4 regions of the Rhodovulum sp. BSW8 genome follow, and region 1 is predicted to be linked to each of the others. Evidence: riboswitches for the same ligand, from Rfam matches in the RefSeq annotation. Region 1 holds a riboswitch; each other region holds the start of a gene.
The links. A riboswitch is a leader RNA that binds a small molecule or an ion and turns the genes downstream of it on or off. The one in region 1 is predicted to bind cobalamin.
Positions count from the first base shown of each region.

Region 2: it holds a riboswitch for cobalamin, as region 1 does, so the genes downstream of both, DSD19_RS17525 (DUF4198 domain-containing protein) here and DSD19_RS06860 (aromatic ring-hydroxylating dioxygenase subunit alpha) in region 1, are expected to answer to the same signal.
Region 3: it holds a riboswitch for cobalamin, as region 1 does, so the genes downstream of both, DSD19_RS18230 (TonB-dependent siderophore receptor) here and DSD19_RS06860 (aromatic ring-hydroxylating dioxygenase subunit alpha) in region 1, are expected to answer to the same signal.
Region 4: it holds a riboswitch for cobalamin, as region 1 does, so the genes downstream of both, DSD19_RS02195 (iron ABC transporter permease) here and DSD19_RS06860 (aromatic ring-hydroxylating dioxygenase subunit alpha) in region 1, are expected to answer to the same signal.

Region 1 is NZ_QNVX01000009.1:16,753-21,434, forward strand. It holds gene DSD19_RS06850 (response regulator transcription factor) at 1-584, shown strand, start outside; gene DSD19_RS06855 (hybrid-cluster NAD(P)-dependent oxidoreductase) at 609-1,685, opposite strand; gene DSD19_RS06860 (aromatic ring-hydroxylating dioxygenase subunit alpha) at 1,691-2,920, opposite strand; cobalamin riboswitch at 3,032-3,228, opposite strand; cobalamin riboswitch at 3,501-3,721, shown strand; gene nrdH (glutaredoxin-like protein NrdH) at 3,832-4,053, shown strand; gene nrdI (class Ib ribonucleoside-diphosphate reductase assembly flavoprotein NrdI) at 4,059-4,475, shown strand; gene nrdE (class 1b ribonucleoside-diphosphate reductase subunit alpha) at 4,457-4,682, shown strand, end outside.
Region 2 is NZ_QNVX01000049.1:107,600-112,281, reverse strand. It holds gene cbiQ (cobalt ECF transporter T component CbiQ) at 1-33, opposite strand, end outside; gene DSD19_RS17535 (cobalt ABC transporter permease) at 38-688, opposite strand; gene cbiM (cobalt transporter CbiM) at 685-1,302, opposite strand; gene DSD19_RS17525 (DUF4198 domain-containing protein) at 1,313-2,107, opposite strand; cobalamin riboswitch at 2,245-2,455, opposite strand; gene cobO (cob(I)yrinic acid a,c-diamide adenosyltransferase) at 2,563-3,195, shown strand; gene DSD19_RS17515 (cobyric acid synthase) at 3,341-4,682, shown strand, end outside.
Region 3 is NZ_QNVX01000050.1:84,724-89,405, reverse strand. It holds gene DSD19_RS18245 (dynamin family protein) at 24-1,307, shown strand; gene DSD19_RS18240 (hypothetical protein) at 1,503-1,880, shown strand; gene DSD19_RS18235 (hypothetical protein) at 1,882-2,748, shown strand; cobalamin riboswitch at 2,745-2,947, shown strand; gene DSD19_RS18230 (TonB-dependent siderophore receptor) at 3,087-4,682, shown strand, end outside.
Region 4 is NZ_QNVX01000004.1:192,116-196,797, forward strand. It holds gene DSD19_RS02185 (heavy metal translocating P-type ATPase) at 1-1,514, shown strand, start outside; gene cueR (Cu(I)-responsive transcriptional regulator) at 1,511-1,900, shown strand; cobalamin riboswitch at 1,939-2,141, shown strand; gene DSD19_RS02195 (iron ABC transporter permease) at 2,310-3,302, shown strand; gene DSD19_RS02200 (ABC transporter ATP-binding protein) at 3,299-4,057, shown strand; gene DSD19_RS02205 (MotA/TolQ/ExbB proton channel family protein) at 4,092-4,682, shown strand, end outside.

The sequences.
Region 1 (4,682 bases):
GCTGGGGCCGGATCGTGCGCGGCCGGATGCCCTGCGAGATCCTCTGTGCCGCCACCGCGCTTGAGGGGTGGCGTCTGTGGCGCAGCGAGCGGCCGGGCCTGGTGGTCGTGGACCTGACGCTGGGTGAGGGAAAGACCGCCGGCCTGAAGCTGATCGAACGGCTGAGGCGCGCCGACCGTCGGCTGCCGATCCTCGTCTTCACCATGCATACCAGCGCCGTCCTTGCCCGCCGCGCGCTGAATTCCGGTGCGCACGGGATCATCAACAAGGATTCGCCGCCGCGGGATATCTGCTTCGCCTTCGAGGAGGTTGCGGCCGGTCGTCACCATGTGGGCGCGCATTTCGCCCGCAAGATTGCACTGATGGAAGTGACGGGCGGCGGCGCACGGGTTCATTTGACGGGGCGCGAGGAAGAAATCCTTGGTCTGATCGCAGAGGGTCTTTCTTATCGTGAAATCGCATCGCGGGCCTGCATCAGCTACAAGACGGTTTCGAATGTCAGCCTGATCCTGAAGTCGAAGCTCGGCGCGTCGAGCCTTGGCGACCTCGTCGTGAAGGCGATCCGCTATTTCGAGGGGGCCTGACCCGGATCTGCGCGGCTTTCGCCATCATACATCGACCGCGACCTTTCCGATCGGGTGGGAACAGCAGGCAAGCACGTAGCCGGCGGCGATGTCGTCCTCGGAGATGCCGCCGTTATGCACCATATGCACCTCGCCCGAGAGCTTTCTGATCTTGCATGTGCCGCAGACGCCGAAGGTGCAGCCCGAAGGAATGTTCAGCCCGGCGCCCCGCGCGGCGGCCAGGATGGTGTCGGTTTCGGACGCGCGCGCGGTGACGCCGGACCGGGCGAAGGTCAGTTCGACTTCTGCATCCTCGCTGGGGACCACGTCGTCGAGGTCCGGCACCTCGTCGGCGGTCGCGGCCGGCGCCTGGAAGCTTTCCTGATGATAGCGGTCCATGTCGTATCCAAGGCCCTGAAGCGCGTCGCGCACCGTCTGCATGAACGGCTCGGGGCCGCAGCAGAACACCTCGCGGTCCAGGTAGTCCGGCGCCATCAGGCCCAGCATCAGCTGGTTGAACACGCCCCGATACCCGGTCCATGGCCGGAACGGATCGGGCCGTTCCACGACCCATTTCAGGTCGATGCCGGGAACCCGCGACGCCATGTGCTCCAGCCGTTCGCGAAAGATGATCCCGGACGGGCTGCGGGCGCAGTTCACGAAGACGATGTCGGGCACCGTGCCCAGATCGAACATGAAGGTGGTCATCGACATGGCCGGCGTGATGCCCGAGCCCGCCGAGATGAAGAGGTACTTCGCCGCCGGATGGTTCAGGTGGCTGAACACGCCCGCCGGGCCGAACGCCTTCAGGCGCATGCCCGGCCGCAGCTCATCGAGCATCCATCGGGTGCCGAGGCTTGCCGCCTGCGCCTTGACCGTGACCGAGACCGACCGCGGCCGCGAGGGCGAGGACGAGATCGTGTAGGTGCGGTGCACGGTCCCGCCCGGAACCGGGATCTCGAGCGTCAGGAACTGCCCCGGCAGATAGTCGAAAAGCGCGCCGGAGGGCGCCTGGAAGGTGAAGGTGGCCGTGTTCGGCACCTCGGGGATGACCGAGACGCATTCCAGCATCTCGTCATCGGACCAGATCGAGCGGGCCTGCGGGCCGGAGAGATCGGTCATCCCGCTCACTCCGCCGCGATCCGGGACGGCGCCCCGGTCCTTTCGGCGAGGGTCCGGCAATACCAGTCGACGAACTGGATCACGCCCGATTCCTGCACCGCCGAATAGGGCCCCGGCACATAGGCCGGCGAGTCGATGCCCAGCTGGTTGTCCTCGACCACCCGCCGGTCCTCGTCGTTGGTGGCGATCCAGACTTCGGTCAGGCGCGTGAGGTCATAGTCGCGCCCCTCGACCGCGTCCCTGTGTACCAGCCACTTGGTCGTGACTTCGGTTTCCCGTGCCGAGACCGGTGTCACGCGGAAGACGATGGAATGGTCCGACAGGAAATGGTTCCAGGTCGTCGGATAGTGGAACAGAAGCAAGGTCCCGGCATCCCGGAACGGCAACCGTCCAAGCGGGCGGGTCACGGCCACCTTGCCGTCCATCGTGTAGCTTTCGGCACCGGGCAGCAGCGGCATCCGCGCGACCCTGAACTGCCCGCTTCCTGCCAGGCGAAGCCGTGCCGGAATGCCCGCGTCCTCGCAGCGCGCGACATGCGCCCTGACGGGTTCGGGCAGGGCATCGCCGTCGGTGCCGGTGATGCGGGGGTCCTCGGGATAGGTGCGGCACAGGGAGGGGTGGTTGCCGCTGCAATGATAGCACTCGCGGTTGTTCTCCCAGACGAGCTTCCAGTTGCCATTCTCGATGATGGTGGATTCGTGGGCGACCTTCGCCGTCGTCAGGTCATGCACCTCGAGGTAGGGACGGACCTGATCGGCGAAGGCGTCGAAATCGGGCGCCTCCTCGGCCAGGCAGATATAGACAAGCCCCGCCAGTTCACGGCAGTGAACCGGTTTCAGGCCGTGCGCCGAGGCGTCGAATTCGGCGCCCATGTCCCGCGCCCAAAGCAGCCGCCCGTCCAGTTCGTAGGTCCATTGGTGATAGGGGCAGACAAGCTTCGGGACGTTGCCCCGGGCCGCCTTGCAGATGATCGAGCCGCGATGGCGGCAGGAATTGTGGAACGCGCGGATCGCGCCATCGGCGCCGCGCACGAGGATCACGCGATAGGCGCCGACCTTGTGGGTGACGTAGGAGCCGGGCTTTTCCAGCTCGCAGCTCGGAATGGCGAACAGCCACTCGCGATACCAGATCGTCTGGAGATCGGCCTCGAAAACGCCTTGATCGGTATAAAACGGACGGTCCAGCGCCTGTCCCGGTTTCTGTGCGGCCAACAAATGCGAGAGGTCGTGCTTCATGGTCTGCCCCTTGCCGCATGTTTCGCGGCGGTTTCCGAAGCGAGCGGAGCGCAAACCGTCCGGGCCCCGGCATACCGCCACAGCCCGTCAAGCGCCTGCGCCGCCGCCCGCGGCTTGCGTCTCGCGCAAGGCTGGTTTCCGGGCTTCGGAGTGGCCTTTCAGCCGGGCGCGGCGCCTTCCCGGGGAGGCTTTCCCAGTGGCCTTCGCCGTGCCTGCCCATCCGTTACCGTTGCGGGGGCAGCGCCGGTTCTGCACCGGCTTCCCAATTCTCCGCCGTCACCGGCGGCACCTTGCGGAACGATTCTAATCGCAGAGGGCGGCAGCCGATGGCCGGAAAACGACTTCGGCCATCGCATTCGCGAACAAGGCCGATCCCCGGGCCGGGACGCGCGCCATTGGGTCGAAGCGGAAGCTTCAGGATCGCTGCGCGAGACCGGACGGAGGTTTTTCAGGCGATTGGGAGACCTTCCACCAAAGAAACGGGTCCACGTGCCGGCGCCAGCCCTTTCGGCCCTGCACCCAACAGGTCGTAAATCTGAGGATCTGGAACACCAGATATTGACATCCGAAGGGGATCGAGAGATGGTGATCCAGTCATGGTTTCCCGGGGCGACCCGGGGACGAAAGAGGGAAGCCGGTGCAGGCCCGTATGGGTCAAATCCGGCGCTGCCCCCGCAACTGTGAGCGGCGAGCGAAGCTGACGACGCCACTGGGCCAATCCATCAGGGGATCGGGGTCCGGGAAGGCCAGCCAAGTGTCGACCCGCAAGCCAGGAGACCTGCCATGACGGACGGCGACAACCACAGGCGGAGGGCCTCGGGGTGCGTGTGCGATTCGCGGCGGGCCGCCCCGTCGCCATGGCTCTCGTGTCCCAAGGTCCGACAGGAAACGGCAGACATATGGGGCGAGACATGACTATCACCGTCTATTCCAGACCGGCCTGCGTGCAATGCACGGCCACGACACGCGCGCTTGAGGCGCGCGGGCTGAGCTATGAAGTGATCGACCTGACCGAAGATGACGCGGCGCTGAGCCATGTGACCGGGCTGGGTTACCGGCAGGTGCCGGTGGTGATTGCGGGCGAGGATCACTGGGCGGGGTTCCGTCCGGACCTGATCGGTCGGCTGGCCTGACGGCGATGGGCGGGCTCGTCTACTATTCCTCCGGGTCTGGCAATACCGCGCGCTTCGTGCAGGCTCTGGGTCTGCCGGCGGCGCGCATTCCGATCGACCCCGAGGATCCAATGCCCAGCCCGGCCGACGCCTTCGTGCTGATCTGCCCGACCTATGCCGACGGCGCGGGCCGTGGCGCTGTGCCCAGGCAGGTGATCCGCTTTCTCAACGATCCCGTCCCCCGCAGCGCTCTGCGGGGCGTCATCGCCAGTGGAAACCGCAATTTCGGCACGCTCTTCGCCGCCGCAGGCGAGGTCATCGCCCGCAAATGCGCCGTTCCGGTGCTTTACCGGTTCGAACTGGCCGGAACCGAAGCCGACATCGCCCGCGTCCGTGCTGGGCTTGCAGAGTTCTGGAGACCGAAATGCTCGATCACGGCCTGAAAGACGCGTCGGCGCTTGATTACCATGCGCTGAACGCGATGCTGAACCTCTTCGACGAAGACGGACGCATCCGCTTCGACGCCGAACGCATGGCCGCGCGGCAGTATTTTCTGCAGCATGTCAACCAGAACACCGTGTTCTTTCACAGCCTTGACGAAAAGCTCGGATATCTGGTCGATGAAGGCTATTACGAGGCCGAGGTTCTCG
Region 2 (4,682 bases), on a different contig from region 1:
CCCGGCGCGGTCCTGCATCAGGATATCGGACATGCCCCTAGGCCTTCAGACGCCGGCGCGCGGCGATGTAAAACCCGAATCCGAAGAGCCCCGCGATATAGCCGATCCCGCCCAGGATCGACTGCAGGTCGTTCTGCTCGCGATAAGCCGCGATCTCGCGCCTGAGCGGACGCATCTCGTCTCGGACGATCTTGGCGATGGCGGCCTTGTCGGCGTCGCTCAGCCCCGGTGCGGCGGCCGCAGTCGCGGCAGGCCCCGGGCCCAGCGGGAAAGTGGAGGGGTTGCCTGCCATCCCGGCCGCGCCATCGGCTTCAGTCGGGGCGGCGGCCTGCCCGGTTTCCGCTGCGGCCCGGGCGGCGGGGCTGTCGAGGATCGCGGCGACCTCCTCGGCGCTCATGGTGAATTCGGCAACATGGCCCGCGCCCAGATCGGCGCGGAAGACATGGGCGACGGCGGCGGTGGGGCGGTAGGTGAAGATGCCGTCGCCATCGGTCCGGGTCCCGCCCAGCCGCGTGCCCGCCGGGTCGAAGACCTCGACCAGGGCATCGGCGGCCATGTCGCCATTCGAAAAGCCGATCTCGCCCTCGATCAGCGCGCCATCGGCATAGGCCCCGCCAACCACCTTATGGGCCAGCGCAGGCAGCGGCGCCATCGCAAGCGCCAGCATCAAAGCAAGGGGACGGATCATCGTTGAGGTCCTTGAACTGTCGTGAAGAGGTCGGGCTTCACCTGGGCGGCAAGATAGACGGCGGCGGCGGTCAAAAGGCCCTCGACCGCCATCACCGGGATATGGGCCAGAAAGACCAGCCGGGCGGCGGGCAGGAAGGCCTCGCCCGACAGCGCCAGCGCGAGACCGACGCAAAGCGCCGTCAGCGCGATGGCCAGCGCCCCGCCCATCCCGGCCCAAAGCGCCGCGATCCGGGGCGTGCCGCGCGCAAGGCCCCGGCGGCAGAGGTAATGGACGATCACCGCGGGCAGCGCGATGTTCAGGGTATTGACCCCCAGCACCGTCAGCCCGCCGAAGCCGAAGAAGACCGCCTGCAGCAAGAGCCCCACGAAGAGCGCCGGAAAGGCGGCCCAGCCAAGCACCAGCCCGGCCAGACCGTTCAGGATCAGGTGCACCGAGGACGGGCCGATAGGCACATGGATCAGCGAGGCCACGAAGAAGCTGGCCGACAGAATCCCGGCCGCCGGGGTCTTTTCCAGCGTCAGGTCGCGCAGGCCGCGCGCCACGCCCCCCGCCGCCAGCACCGCGCCGCCGATCACCACGGGCGCCGCCAGCGCCCCGTCCACGATATGCATGGGCCTGCCCCTATTTCAGATCGAAGGCGCGGATCCAGAGCACCGCATCCTGGCTGAGCTCCTTGCCGTCATGTTCGGTATCGGGGCCCACGCCCAGCGCGGCAAAGCCCCAATAGCCCGCCTTGGGCACGCCGAAGGTGAAATAGCCGTTCTCGTCCGACACGGCGACGATGGCGCCGCCCGGCAGCGGCCCGGCGGTCGCGGGCTTGGGCGCGCCCGTCGCCATGTCGGGCTCGGCCGCCATGTATTCGATCTCGATCTCGGCGCCCGCGACAGGCTGGCCCGCCGACAGCACCCGCCCGGTGAAGGTCGATCCCGCGATGACGTTATAGGGTTTGACCAGCGGCACGATCTCGGTCTTCAGCCCCTGCGGGCTGTCCCAGTCGGTCGGCATCTGGCCGCGATTGAGATAGGTCTTGGTGATCTGCTGGATATAGATGTCCTCGGACTCTTCGTAATAGGGCGCGGGCACCGTCACCAGCACGTAGTCGCCCATCCGCTTGACCGGCAGGCTGCCATCCCAGGCCACGGCCTCGTTCGTCGGGCCGCGGAAGACCGTCTGGCTGAGCGTCGCGTGAAGGTCGATCTTTTCGCCGCGATGGATGGCGTAGAATTCCAGCGGTTCGCCCATGTCCATGACCGGGCCGCTTTCCTGCGGGTGCCAGAAGATCAGCTTGACCGGAACGTCGCCGGGCGCGTCGATCAGGCTTTCTTCGGTATAGGCCAGCTGGAAATGCGCGGCGGCCACCCCGGGAACAAGGGTCAGCGCCAGCGCGGCGGTCAGGAGATTGCCGTGGAAGATCAAGGTCGTTGCCTTTCAACAAGAGCGGCCGGACGGGCCGCGGGTGAAAGGACGAGGGGAGGAGAGGCTCGAACGGGCCGCAACGCAGCCGATCCGGGCCAGACGCGCACCCCGGCGTCCGGTGGAAACCGCCTCCCCTTGCGGGAAAACGGGCGGCCGGCAGGTCTCCTGGCTCGCGGGTCTCAGCTTGGCTGGCCTTCCCGGGGGTCATCCCCAGTGGCGTTCTCAGCCGTGCTCGCCGCTTACAGTTGCGGGGGCAGCCGCGGACTTGCCCCTTGCGGGGGCGCACCGCGTTCCCATTTCACGTCCGGACCCTTGGGGCCCGGGCGAACCGGTCACGGCTCCGTCATTGCAAGCGGCTCGGGCCTTGTCAATCGGCGCGACCGCCGCGGCGCGGCGCGGGTTTGACGCGGCCGCCCCGCCCGCTAATCTGTCCCCGACACGCGCAAGGAGCCCCCATGACCGACGAGACCGTCCCCGATACCGCTGCCGACGACGCCCGCCATGCCAGCAAGATGGCCAGGAAGAAGGCCGCGCGCGACAAGATCATGGCCGGCAAGAGCGGCGAGAAGGGGCTGATCCTCGTGCATACCGGTACCGGCAAGGGCAAGTCCTCGGCGGGGTTCGGGATGATCCTGCGCTGCATCGCCCATCAGATGCCCTGCGCCGTCGTCCAGTTCGTCAAGGGCGCCTGGGATACCGGCGAGCGGCGGCTTCTGACCTCGCATTTCGGCGATCTCTGCCAGTTCCATGCCATGGGCGAGGGCTTCACCTGGGAAACCCAGGACCGCGCCCGCGACATCGCGGCGGCCGAAAAGGGCTGGGAGAAGGCCAAGGAGCTGATCCGCGATCCCGCGATCCGCATGGTGCTGCTCGACGAGATCAACATCGCGCTGCGCTACGGCTATCTGGATCCGGCCGAGGTTGTGGCCTTCCTGCAGGCCGAGAAGCCGCCTTTGACCCATGTCGTGCTGACCGGCCGGAACGCCCCCGAGGCGCTGATCGAGGCCGCCGATCTGGTCACCGAGATGACGCTGGTCAAGCATCCGTTCCGGTCGGGCATCAAGGGCCAGCCGGGGGTCGAGTTCTGAGCCGCGCTTGACATCCGGAAAGCCCCGTCCGACACCCCTGCCGAACGCCGCAGGAGCCCCGATGACATCCCACAGGACCCCGAGCCCGCCTTCCGACCTGCCCCCCGACGATGCCGCGCCGCCGATGCCGGAGATCTCGGTGCCGATGCTCGACCCGGCCCCGCCGCGCCGGGCGAAGGCACTGATGTTCCAGGGCACCAGTTCGGATGTGGGCAAGAGCCTGCTGGTCGCCGGGCTCTGCCGCGCCTATGCGCGGCGCGGCGTGAAGGTGGCGCCCTTCAAGGCGCAGAACATGTCGAACAACGCCGCCGTCGCCGCCGACAGCGACCTGCCCCCCGGCCCCGATGGCGTGGCCCCTCCGGGCGAGATCGGCCGGGCCCAGGCGCTGCAGGCAAGGGCGGCGGGTCTGCCTCCCTCGATCCACATGAACCCGGTGCTGCTGAAACCCCAGGCCATGGTCGGCTCGCAGGTGGTGCTGCGGGGGCGCGCGCTGGGGAACTGGCCCGCGCGCCATTATCACGAACTCAAGCCGAAGCTCCTGCCCGCGGTGATGGACAGCTTCAACCGCATCGCCGCCGAGGCCGATCTGGTGCTGGTCGAGGGCGCGGGCTCGGGCACCGAGACCTATCTGCGCAAAAGCGACATCGCCAACATGCGCTTTGCCGAGGCCGCCGACCTGCCGGTGGTGCTGGTCACCGACAACGACCGGGGCGGGGCCATGGCCGCCGTCGTGGGCTCGTGGCTGCTGCATACCGAGCCCGAGCGGGCGCGCATCGCGGGCTTTCTGGTGAACAAGTTCCGCGGCTATTTCTCGCTTTACGACCCGGCCTGCCGCAGCATCACCGAGATCACCGGCTGGCCGCTTCTGGGGGTCGCGCGCTGGTTCGACGCGGCCTCGCGCCTGCCCGCCGAGGATGCGCTGGCGCTGGAACGGCCCGCTTCGGGCACCGGGCAGGGGCTGGTGATCGCGGTGCCCCATATCGCGCGGATGGCCAATTTCGACGATCTCGACCCGCTGTCGGCCGAACCGGGCGTCGATCTGCGCTGGGTCCGGCCCGGCGAGCCCATTCCGGCCGAGGCCGATGTCGTGCTGCTGCCGGGCTCGAAGACCACACGGCCCGCGCTCGACTCGATCCGCGCCAACGGCTGGGACATCGACATTCAGGCGCATCTGCGCCGCGGCGGCCGGGTCGTGGGCATCTGCGCGGGGTTCCAGATGCTGGGCCGCACCGTGCGCGACCCGCAGGGCCTCGAAGGCCCGCCGGGCGAGACGCCGGGGCTGGGGCTTCTCGACATCGAGACCGAAATCGGCCCCGAAAAGCGCCTGGCCGAGGTCGCGGCCCTCGACACCGTCAGCGGCGCCCGGATCACCGGCTACGAGATGCATATGGGCGTGACCCGCGGTCCGGGCCTCGACCGACCCTGGATGATGCTGAACGGCCGACCCGAAGGCGCGCTGTCGGCCGACGGACGGGTGATGGGCGGCT
Region 3 (4,682 bases), on a different contig from region 1:
GGACCTGCGGAAGAGACTGTAAGATGAGCGACCCCTACGACCTTGATATCCGGGCGATGCTGGAACGGGCCCGGGCGATGGACGCGGCACCGGCCCGGCCGCGCCCGGCCGAAGGCGGCGCGAGCCGTCCGGCGCTGCCCCCCGAAGAGGCGGTGCGCGCGCAATTCGGTGGCCGGGACCGGTCCGACGCCCTGGAAGCCACGCCCGACGCCGACGCCAGCTCTGACCGTCCCGCGGCAGATCCGGACAACGCGGTCGAGACAGGTGCGGAGCAGATCCCGCACGGGAGCACGGAACCGCCTCAGACGGACGCCTCTGCCCCCCCGGCCGAGGCCGCACCGCCCGAGGCCGACGCTGAATTTGAACCTGAAGAGGACGTCTTTGCGGCCGACGCCGGTCCAAGCCCCTCCCGCGCCCCGGTCGAGGTTCGCCCGCACCTTCCCGCCATCGCCGCACACCCGGAACTTGCAGATCTGCCCCCCGGGGCACGGCCCTGCCTCGCGCTGATGGGCGAATTCAGCGCGGGCAAAAGCACGCTGATCCATCTGTTGATCGGCCAGTCGCCGCTGCCGGTGAAGGTAACCGCGACCCAGCTGCCGCCGGTACGCCTCTCCTACGGTTCCGCCCCCGCCTGGCGCGAGGATCGCTTCGGCCGCATCGAACCCGTCGAGATGGCCGACCTTCCCCGACTTTCCCCCGCCGAGACCCGGCTGATCCAGATCCATGCCGAAGCCGAGATCCTCAAGCTTTGCGACCTGATCGACATGCCCGGCATCTCGGACCCGAACATGGGCTCGGAGGTCTGGGAAAGCGCCATCAGCCTTGCCGACGGGGTGATCTGGTGCAGCCATGCGACCCAGGCCTGGCGCCAGTCCGAAGCCGCCGTCTGGGACATGTTCGCCGACCGGCTGGGCGAAACAAGCCTGCTGCTGCTGACCCGGTTCGACAAGCTGGTGACCGACCGCGACCGCACCCGGGTGTTGCGCCGGGTGCGGCGCGAAACCGAGGGGCTTTTTGCCGATGTCTGCCCGATCGCCCTGACCGATGCGCTGGACGCGCAGGACGATCCGGCGCGCTGGGCTGCCAGCGGCGCCGGGGAGTTTGGCCGCGCGCTGCTGCAGGTGCTGCGGCGGCTGGGCGCGACGGCAAACGATCACGAGGCGCCGGTTGTGCTGGACCCCGACTGGCGCGTCGGCGGGGCGGGCATGCCCGTGCGTCCGCGGCGGGTGCAGATCGACGAAAGCCGCAGCCGAAGCCCGCGGCCGGTGCGCGCGCAAAGACCGGGCGCCAGCCCGCCTGCGGCCTGACGGCGCACGGCCCGGTCCATCGCCCGGTCCATCACCTGGCGCGGCGCGCGGCCCAGTTCCGTTGCGCCCCGTCGCCCACGCCCCCGGCCCGTGCGCTATTGCCAGTGGCCGCCGCCGGAAATTCGGATAAACTCGGGCACGATGCCGTTGACGGTCACCATTCAGGCGCTCCGACGGGCGATTCCCGATTGCCGGGTGATCGCATTCGTTGACCTGTCGGCGCGGCTGGTGCTGCGGGCCGAGGCCGAGCATTCTCAGCCCCAGGAATTCTACGATGCGCTTTGTCTGCGCGGAGCGCTGCTTCTGGGCGGGCAGGCCGCCGCCGCCTCGACCGAAGTGTTCGGGACCGATCAGGCGCCCCCCGAGGCGGTGCTGCTGCACGAGGGCCGGTTCGAGCTTTTCGTGCGGGCGCCGCGCGACCCGGACGAGGCACTTTGCGCGGTGATCGGAGGCGAGGCCGATATCGCGGCCGCGCTTGCCGCCATGCGCGCCACAATGGCCGAAATCGTCGAGATCGTCGATGCCGCGCCCCCGGCCGCTGCGGCCGGCGGGTCGCAGGACCGGGGCCGCTGAGATGGCCGGGCTCGAGCGTCTCAACGCCGCGCTGGCCAAGCTGAGGGGCGCCGAGGCCGCCGCCGAACGCACGGTGCCCGGGGGCGTGGACGGGATCGTCGAGGTGCTGCTGACCGAGATTTCGGAAACGATCCTGCCGCGCGAAATGACCATCGGCGACGGGGCCGGTCAGGAAATCCGGCTGCTGGCGGCCCGCCGCCGCCTGTTGCGGGTGGGCCGCACGGGGCCGGTCACAGCGGACGCGGCGCCGATCCCGGCCGAGCCGCCAGAGGCCACCGGCGATCCCGCCGAGCCCCTGATCGCCGCCTTTCACGGCCGGGTCCGCCCCTTCGTCGCCAAGGCGGCCGAGCTGTCGGTCGCCGCGAGCCGCCCTCCCTACCGGGTCGATCCGACCGAAGCCGGCTGTTCGGTCGAGGCTCTGCGCGCGGCCGCAGACCGCGGCTGGACCGCGCCTGCGGCCAGCGCCCCCGCACCCGAGCCCCTCCCGGACCAGGCCGGAGAGACCGCCACGCCGCCGCCCGATCCGGTCGGCACCTGTCTCGCCCGGGCGACGGCCGGGCTGCGGCTGCGCGAGGGCCAGATTGTCGCGATGCAGGGCGATGCCGAATTTGCCCACCGGCTGACCGGGTTCACCGGGCTCGGGCTCGGCGCGATGACCAAAGCCGCCGGAGACGGCCCCGGGACCACCTGCGCGATCCTGCGCGCGCCCGCGCCGTCGAACCTTCTGCTGGTGCGTGTCGCCCACGGCCGGGACGCCGCGCTTTTTCTGAGCCCCAGCGAAGAGCTTCCCGCGATCCTCGCCCTCTGCCGCGCGACCGGACCGGCCGCAAGGAGCGCGCCGCTTGACAGGGCCGGGAGCCCGGATTAACCGAAACTTGTCTTGGTTCGCCCGGAAACGGGCGATGAAAAGGGAACGCGGTGCGGCCTTCATGGGGTCAATTCCGCGGCTGCCCCCGCAACTGTAAGCGGCGAGCGCGGCTGATCGTGCCACTGGGGGTCCTCCCCGGGAAGGCCAGCCAAGCGAGGACCCGCAAGCCAGGAGACCTGCCAGGGCGATCACCTAGCCTGACCGCGGGGCGCGGCGCAGGCGGCGGACCATCCGCAGTGGTGACGCATCACCGTCTGCGGAAGGCATGTCTTTCCAAGGACCCCATGACAGGACGGACCGCCCGCCGCGGCGGTTCCCGAGACCGGAACGGAACCGACATGACAAGACCCACCCTTTGCCTCGGGCTCGGCCTCGCCGCGCTGAGCCCCCTGCCCGCCCTGGCGCAGGAGGTGCAGTCCAGCCTGATGCTGGACGAGATCACTGCCAGCGCCAGCCTCACGCCCATCGCCACCAACCGGACCGGTGCGACGGTCGAGACCCTCGAGAGCGGCGAGATTGCAGCGGGCGGACAGAATCTGGGCCAGACGCTTGCCACCCTGCCGGGCGTGTCGATCACCCAGAATGGCGGGCTCGGGCAGACCGCCACGCTTCGGATTCGCGGGCTTGGAAACGGCTATATCGCGACCCGGATCGACGGAATGGACTTTGCCGACCCGTCGGGCACCCCTGCCGCGCTCGACTTCGGCACCCTGACCGCCGGCCTGCCCTCCAGGATCGAAGTGCTGAAGGGCTCGCAATCCGCGCTTTTCGGGGCAAATGCCATCGCGGGCGTTGTCGACATCACCACCTGGAGACCGGAGAAACTGGGCTTTTCGGGGAGGGCGACGGTCGAAACCGGCACCTATGGCAGCTACTCTGCCGGTCTGAGCCTTGGCCAGAAGACCGAACGCGGCGAAGTGTCGGCCACGATCTCGCATGTCGAAACCGACGGCTTCTCGACCCTGTCGGGCAATAACGAAGCGGACGGCTTCGACGAGGATTCGGTCTCGCTCAATGCCGCCTACGATCTGACCGACACCCTTCGGCTGGGCTTCTCGGGATTCTATTCCGACGGAAACTCGGACTATGACAGCGACGCGACCGACACGAACCCGATCACCCGATCGGAGGCGACGCGGAAAGGCCTGCGCGCCTTCGCCCAATTCGCGATCGGGACGGTCGACAACGAACTGTCGCTGGCGCGCACGCAGACCGAGCGCAGCTACCGTTCGAGTTTCGGGACGTCCTCCTATGATGGCACCAGCCGCGCCGCCAGCTATCTCGGGACGGCCTCTCTGGCGGCCGGGACCGACCTCTCCTTCGGCGCCGACTGGAAACAGGACGAGGCCACGCTTGACGGCGAGACCTATTCGGTCATCAACCGCGCGCTCTTTGCAGAGCTTCGCCAGGCCGCGACCGACGACATCGATCTGTCGCTTTCGCTGCGCTACGATAATTATTCCAGCTTTGACGATCAGGTGACCGGCCGCGCCGCGCTGGCCTGGCGGCTCCAGCCCGACCTGATCTTCCGCACCTCTCTGGGCACCGGCTATCGCGTCCCCGCGCTTTACGAACTTTACGGCACCATTACCGGCGACACGGTCGGCAACCCGGACCTCAACCCCGAAACCAGCACCAGCTTCGACATCGGGCTTGAAAAGCGCCTGTCGGGCGACGGGTTCCTGAAGGCCACCGCCTTCTTTGCGGAAATCGATGACAAGATCGACTATGGCGCAGCCGACCCCGCCATCTGCAGCTATGCTTGGGGCTGCTACCGCCAGCTCGACGGAACCACCCGCAGCCAGGGCCTGGAACTGTCCGGCCGCCACGAGATGACCTCCGCCATCGCGCTTTACGGCAGCTACACCTATACCGACGTCCGCTGGAAGGGCGAGCGGCTCGACCGCGTGCCGCTCCACGATCTTCTGCTGGGC
Region 4 (4,682 bases), on a different contig from region 1:
CGGGTCTCGAGGACCGGCCCGTCGAGCTGCTTGCCCCCGGCGATCTGATCGAGGTCCGCCCCGGCGAGCGCATCCCCACCGATGGCGAGATCGTCGCGGGGCAGGGGCCGGTCGACGAATCGATGCTGACCGGCGAGCCGATGCCCGCCGACAAGGCGCCCGGTGACGCGGTCACCGGCGGCACCGTCAATGGCGCCTCCGCGCTGCGGTTTCGCGCCACCCGGGTCGGCCGCGATACCGCGCTGGCCCAGATCGTGGCGATGGTCGAGACGGCGCAGGGCGCCAAGCTGCCGGTGCAGGCGCTGGCCGACCGGATCACCGGCATCTTCGTGCCCGCCGTCCTGGCCGCCGCCGCGCTGACCGTGGCTGTCTGGCTGATCGTCGGGCCCGACCCGGCGCTGGGGCTTGCACTGGTCGCGGGCGTCTCGGTTCTGATCGTGGCCTGTCCCTGCGCCATGGGGCTGGCCACGCCGACCTCGGTGATGGTCGGTACCGGCCGCGCCGCCGAGATGGGGGTGCTGTTCCGCAAGGGCGATGCGCTGCAAAGCCTGTCGGGCGTTGCGACGGTTGCCTTCGACAAGACCGGCACGCTGACCGAGGGCCGCCCCGAACTGACCGGGGCGCGGCTGGCCGAGGGCTTTGATCGCGGCGAGGTTCTGGCCGCGGCCGCCGCGCTCGAGGCCCGGTCGGAACATCCGCTGGCCCGCGCCATCCTCGCCGCCGCCCCCGATCATCCCGAGGCCGAAGGCGTCGAGGCGCTGCCCGGCTTCGGCGTCCGGGGGCGGATCGGGGGCCGCGCGGTGCTGGTGGGCGCCGAACGGCTGATGGCGCGCGAGGGCATCGCGCTTGGACCCCTCGCGGCCGAGGCCGCGGCGCTGGCCGCGACCGGCGCAACCCCGGTCTTCGTGGCCCTCGGCGGGCGCGCGGCGGGGGTGCTGGCGCTGGCCGACCCGATCAAGCCCTCGGCGCGCGCGGCCATCGCGGGACTGCACCGCATGGGTGTCCGGACGGCGCTGATCACCGGCGATACCGAGCCGACCGCGCGCGCCGTCGCGGCCGAGCTTGGCATCGGCCATGTCGTGGCGGGCGTCCTGCCCGGCGGCAAGGTCGAGGCGCTGGAGGGGCTGCGCGCCGACGGCCCTGTCGCCTTCGTCGGCGACGGGCTGAATGATGCGCCCGCGCTGGCGGCGGCCGATGTGGGGCTCGCCATCGGCACCGGCACCGATGTCGCCATCGAGGCGGGCGATGTGGTGCTGATGTCGGGCGACCCGCAGGGCGTCGTCAACGCGCTCCATGTCAGCCGCCGGACGCTGGCCAATATCCGTCAGAACCTGTTCTGGGCCTTCGCCTATAACGTGGCCCTCATTCCGGTCGCGGCAGGCGTGCTCTATCCGCTGAACGGCCTTCTTCTGTCGCCGATGCTGGCGGCGGGGGCCATGGCCTGTTCAAGCCTCTTCGTGCTGTCGAACGCCCTGCGGCTGCGCGGACTCGGACCCCTGGAGGCCCGGTCATGAATATCGGCGACATCTCGAAGGCGACCGGGCTGCCGGCCAAGACCATCCGCTATTACGAGGAGATCGGCCTGATCCGCCCCGCTCGGGGCGCCAATGGCTACCGGCATTTCTCGGAAACCGATTTGCACAACCTGACCTTTCTGGGCCGGGCGCGGTCGCTTGGGTTTTCCATCGAGGAATGCCGGGCGCTTCTGGCGCTTTACACCGACAAGGACCGCGCCAGCGCCGATGTGAAACAGATCGCCCGCGTCCATCTGGCGCAGATCGACGCCAAGATCGCCGAATTGCAGGCGATGCGCGCCACCCTGGCCGAGCTGGTTTCGGCCTGCGCGGGCGATCAGCGCCCCGACTGCCCGATCCTGAAGGGGCTGGCCGGAGAGGGCTGAGCCGCCCGCAAAGGGCTTTGACAATGCCCGCCGATCGGCTAGGCAGGAGCGACTTCGGTTCCGGTCCGCAAGGCCGGAGAAAAGGGAACGCGGTGCGCCCCCGCAAGGGCAATTCCGCGGCTGCCCCCGCAACTGTAGGCGGAGAGCGCGGCTGACAGATGCCACTGGGCCCGGCGCCCGGGAAGGCCAGCCAAGCGACGACCCGCAAGCCAGGAGACCTGCCGGAGCGACGATCACCCTTTCCGGGCGCGGGGCGCGCCCCGGAGCGGCCAGCCCGCAGCGGTGAGAAAGATCACCGTCCGGGGGGCTGGCGCGATGCCACCGTGCCCCGGACCGCCCGCAAGGGCAGGGAAGGCAGGGCGATGGACGATCCGGATACAAGACCGGCCGACCGAGACGGAGCGCGCGCATGAGGGGGCAGGGGCTCTTCTGGGCGCTTGCGCTGCTGGTCGCGGCCCTTTTCGCGCTGTCGCTGCTGATCGGCCCCGCGGGACTGTCGGTCAGGGACAGCCTCTCGGCGCTGCTGGCCGGGCGCGGCGAGGCGGCGGTTCTGGTCATGCGCGAGATCCGGCTGCCGCGCGCGATCCTGGCCGTGCTGGTGGGCGCGAGCCTCGGGCTCTCGGGCGCGGCGCTTCAGGGCTACATGCGCAACCCGCTGGCCGAGCCCGCTCTGATCGGCGTCTCGTCGAGCGCCGCGCTGGGCGCGGTGCTGGCGCTGCAGACGGGGCTTGCCTCGGCGCATGTGCTGGCGCTTCCCGCTTCGGCGCTGACAGGCGCGCTGATCGCCGTCTCGCTGCTGCTGCTGCTGGCCGGGCCGCGCGGGGGCGCCTTCACGCTGATCCTCGCGGGCATCGCCCTTTCGGCGCTGGCGGGCGCGCTGACGCAGCTGGTGCTGAACCTCTCGCCCAATCCTTACGCCACGGCCGATATCGTGTTCTGGCTGATGGGCTCGCTCGCCGACCGGTCCTTCACCCATGTCTGGCTGGCGCTGCCGCTGACGCTTCTGGGCTGGCTGATGCTGGCGGGGCTCGGCCGCGGGCTCGATGCGCTGACGCTGGGCGAGGATGCGGCGGCGGCGCTGGGCATCCGGCTTGGACGGCTGCGCCTTGCGCTGGTCCTGGGCGTCGCGGCCTCGGTGGGCGCGGGCGTGGCGGTCGCGGGCGCCATCGGCTTTGTCGGTCTGATCGTGCCGCATCTTCTGCGCCCGCTGGTGGGCGCGCGGCCCGGGCGGCTGCTGGCGGCCTCGGCGCTTGGCGGGGCGGCGCTTTTGCTGGCGGCCGATATCGGCGTGCGGCTGGTGCTGCCCGACCGCGACCTCAAGCTGGGCGTCGTCACGGCACTGATCGGCGCGCCGCTGTTCATCCGGCTGATCTACCGGACCCGGGTGGAGGCGGGCGCATGACCGGGATTGAGCTTTCGCATCTGACCGTCCGGCGCGGGCGCTGTCCGGTGGTCGACGATGTCACCGCGACGCTGTCCCCCGGCGACTGCGTTGGCCTTGTCGGTCCCAATGGCGCAGGCAAGACCACCCTGATGCGCGCAACCCTCGGCCTCGTGCCGCACAAGGGCACATCGAGCCTTGCGTGCCTTCCCGCGTCCGAGCGTGCCCGCGCCGCCGCCTGGTTGCCGCAAACCCGCGAGATCGCCTGGCCGGTCAGCGTCGAGACCCTGGTCGGGCTTGGCCGCACGCCGCATCTGGGACCGGGCCAGCGTCCCGGACCCGCCGACCGCGCCGCCGTCGGTGCCGCGATGGCCCGCCTCGACCTGACCGGGTTCGCCACGCGGCGCGCGACCGAGCTGTCGGGCGGCGAACAGGCGCGGGTGCTGATCGCCCGGGCGCTGGCGCAGGAGGCGCCGGTGCTGATGGCTGACGAACCCATTGCCGGGCTCGACCCGGCGCATCAGTTCACCACCATGGCGCTGTTTGCAGGGCTCGCCGCCGAAGGCCGCCTCGTGATGATCTCGCTCCACGATCTGGGGCTGGCGGTCCGGTTCTGCACCCGGCTTCTGCTGATGCATCGCGGCCGTCTGGTGGCCGACGGCCCGCCCCGCGCGGTGCTCAGCGAGGCCAATCTGGCCGAGGTCTTCGGGCTGCGCGCCTATCTTGCCGACACCCCCGACGGCCCGGTCTTCCAGCCGCTCGAGGTGGTGCGATGACCCCCGATACCTGCCCGGCCGAGGAGCCCGCCGCATGATCGACCCGATCCTGTCCTTCCTTCACACCGGCGGCGCGGCGATGTGGGCCATCGCGGCCCTGTCGGTCGCGACGCTCAGCCTGATCCTCTGGAAGCTCTGGGGCCTCGCGCGGATGGGGGCCTTCGCGGGCGCCCGGGCCGAACGCGCCGTGCGGCTCTGGCAGGAGGGTGCGCGCGAGGCGGCGGCCGAGGCGGTCTCGGGTCGGGTCGGTCTGCGCGCCCGGCTGGTGGGCGCGGCCATCGGGGCGCTGGCGCGGGGCCTGCCCGAGGCGAAGGCCCGCGAAGAGACCACCCGCGTCGCCCGGCGGCTCTTGGTCGAGGCGCGTTCGGGGCTGCGCGCGCTGGAACTGATCGCGGTGATCGCGCCGCTGCTGGGGCTTCTGGGCACCGTTCTGGGCATGATCGACGCCTTTCAGGCGCTGCAATCGGCGGGCTCGGCGGCCGACCCGGCCGATCTGGCGGGCGGCATCTGGGAGGCGCTTCTGACCACGGCCGCCGGCATGGCGGTGGCGATCCCGGCGGCGGTTTCGCTCAGCTGGTTCGAATCCGTGGCCGACAGCGCCCGCGCCGACATGGAAGACCTCGCG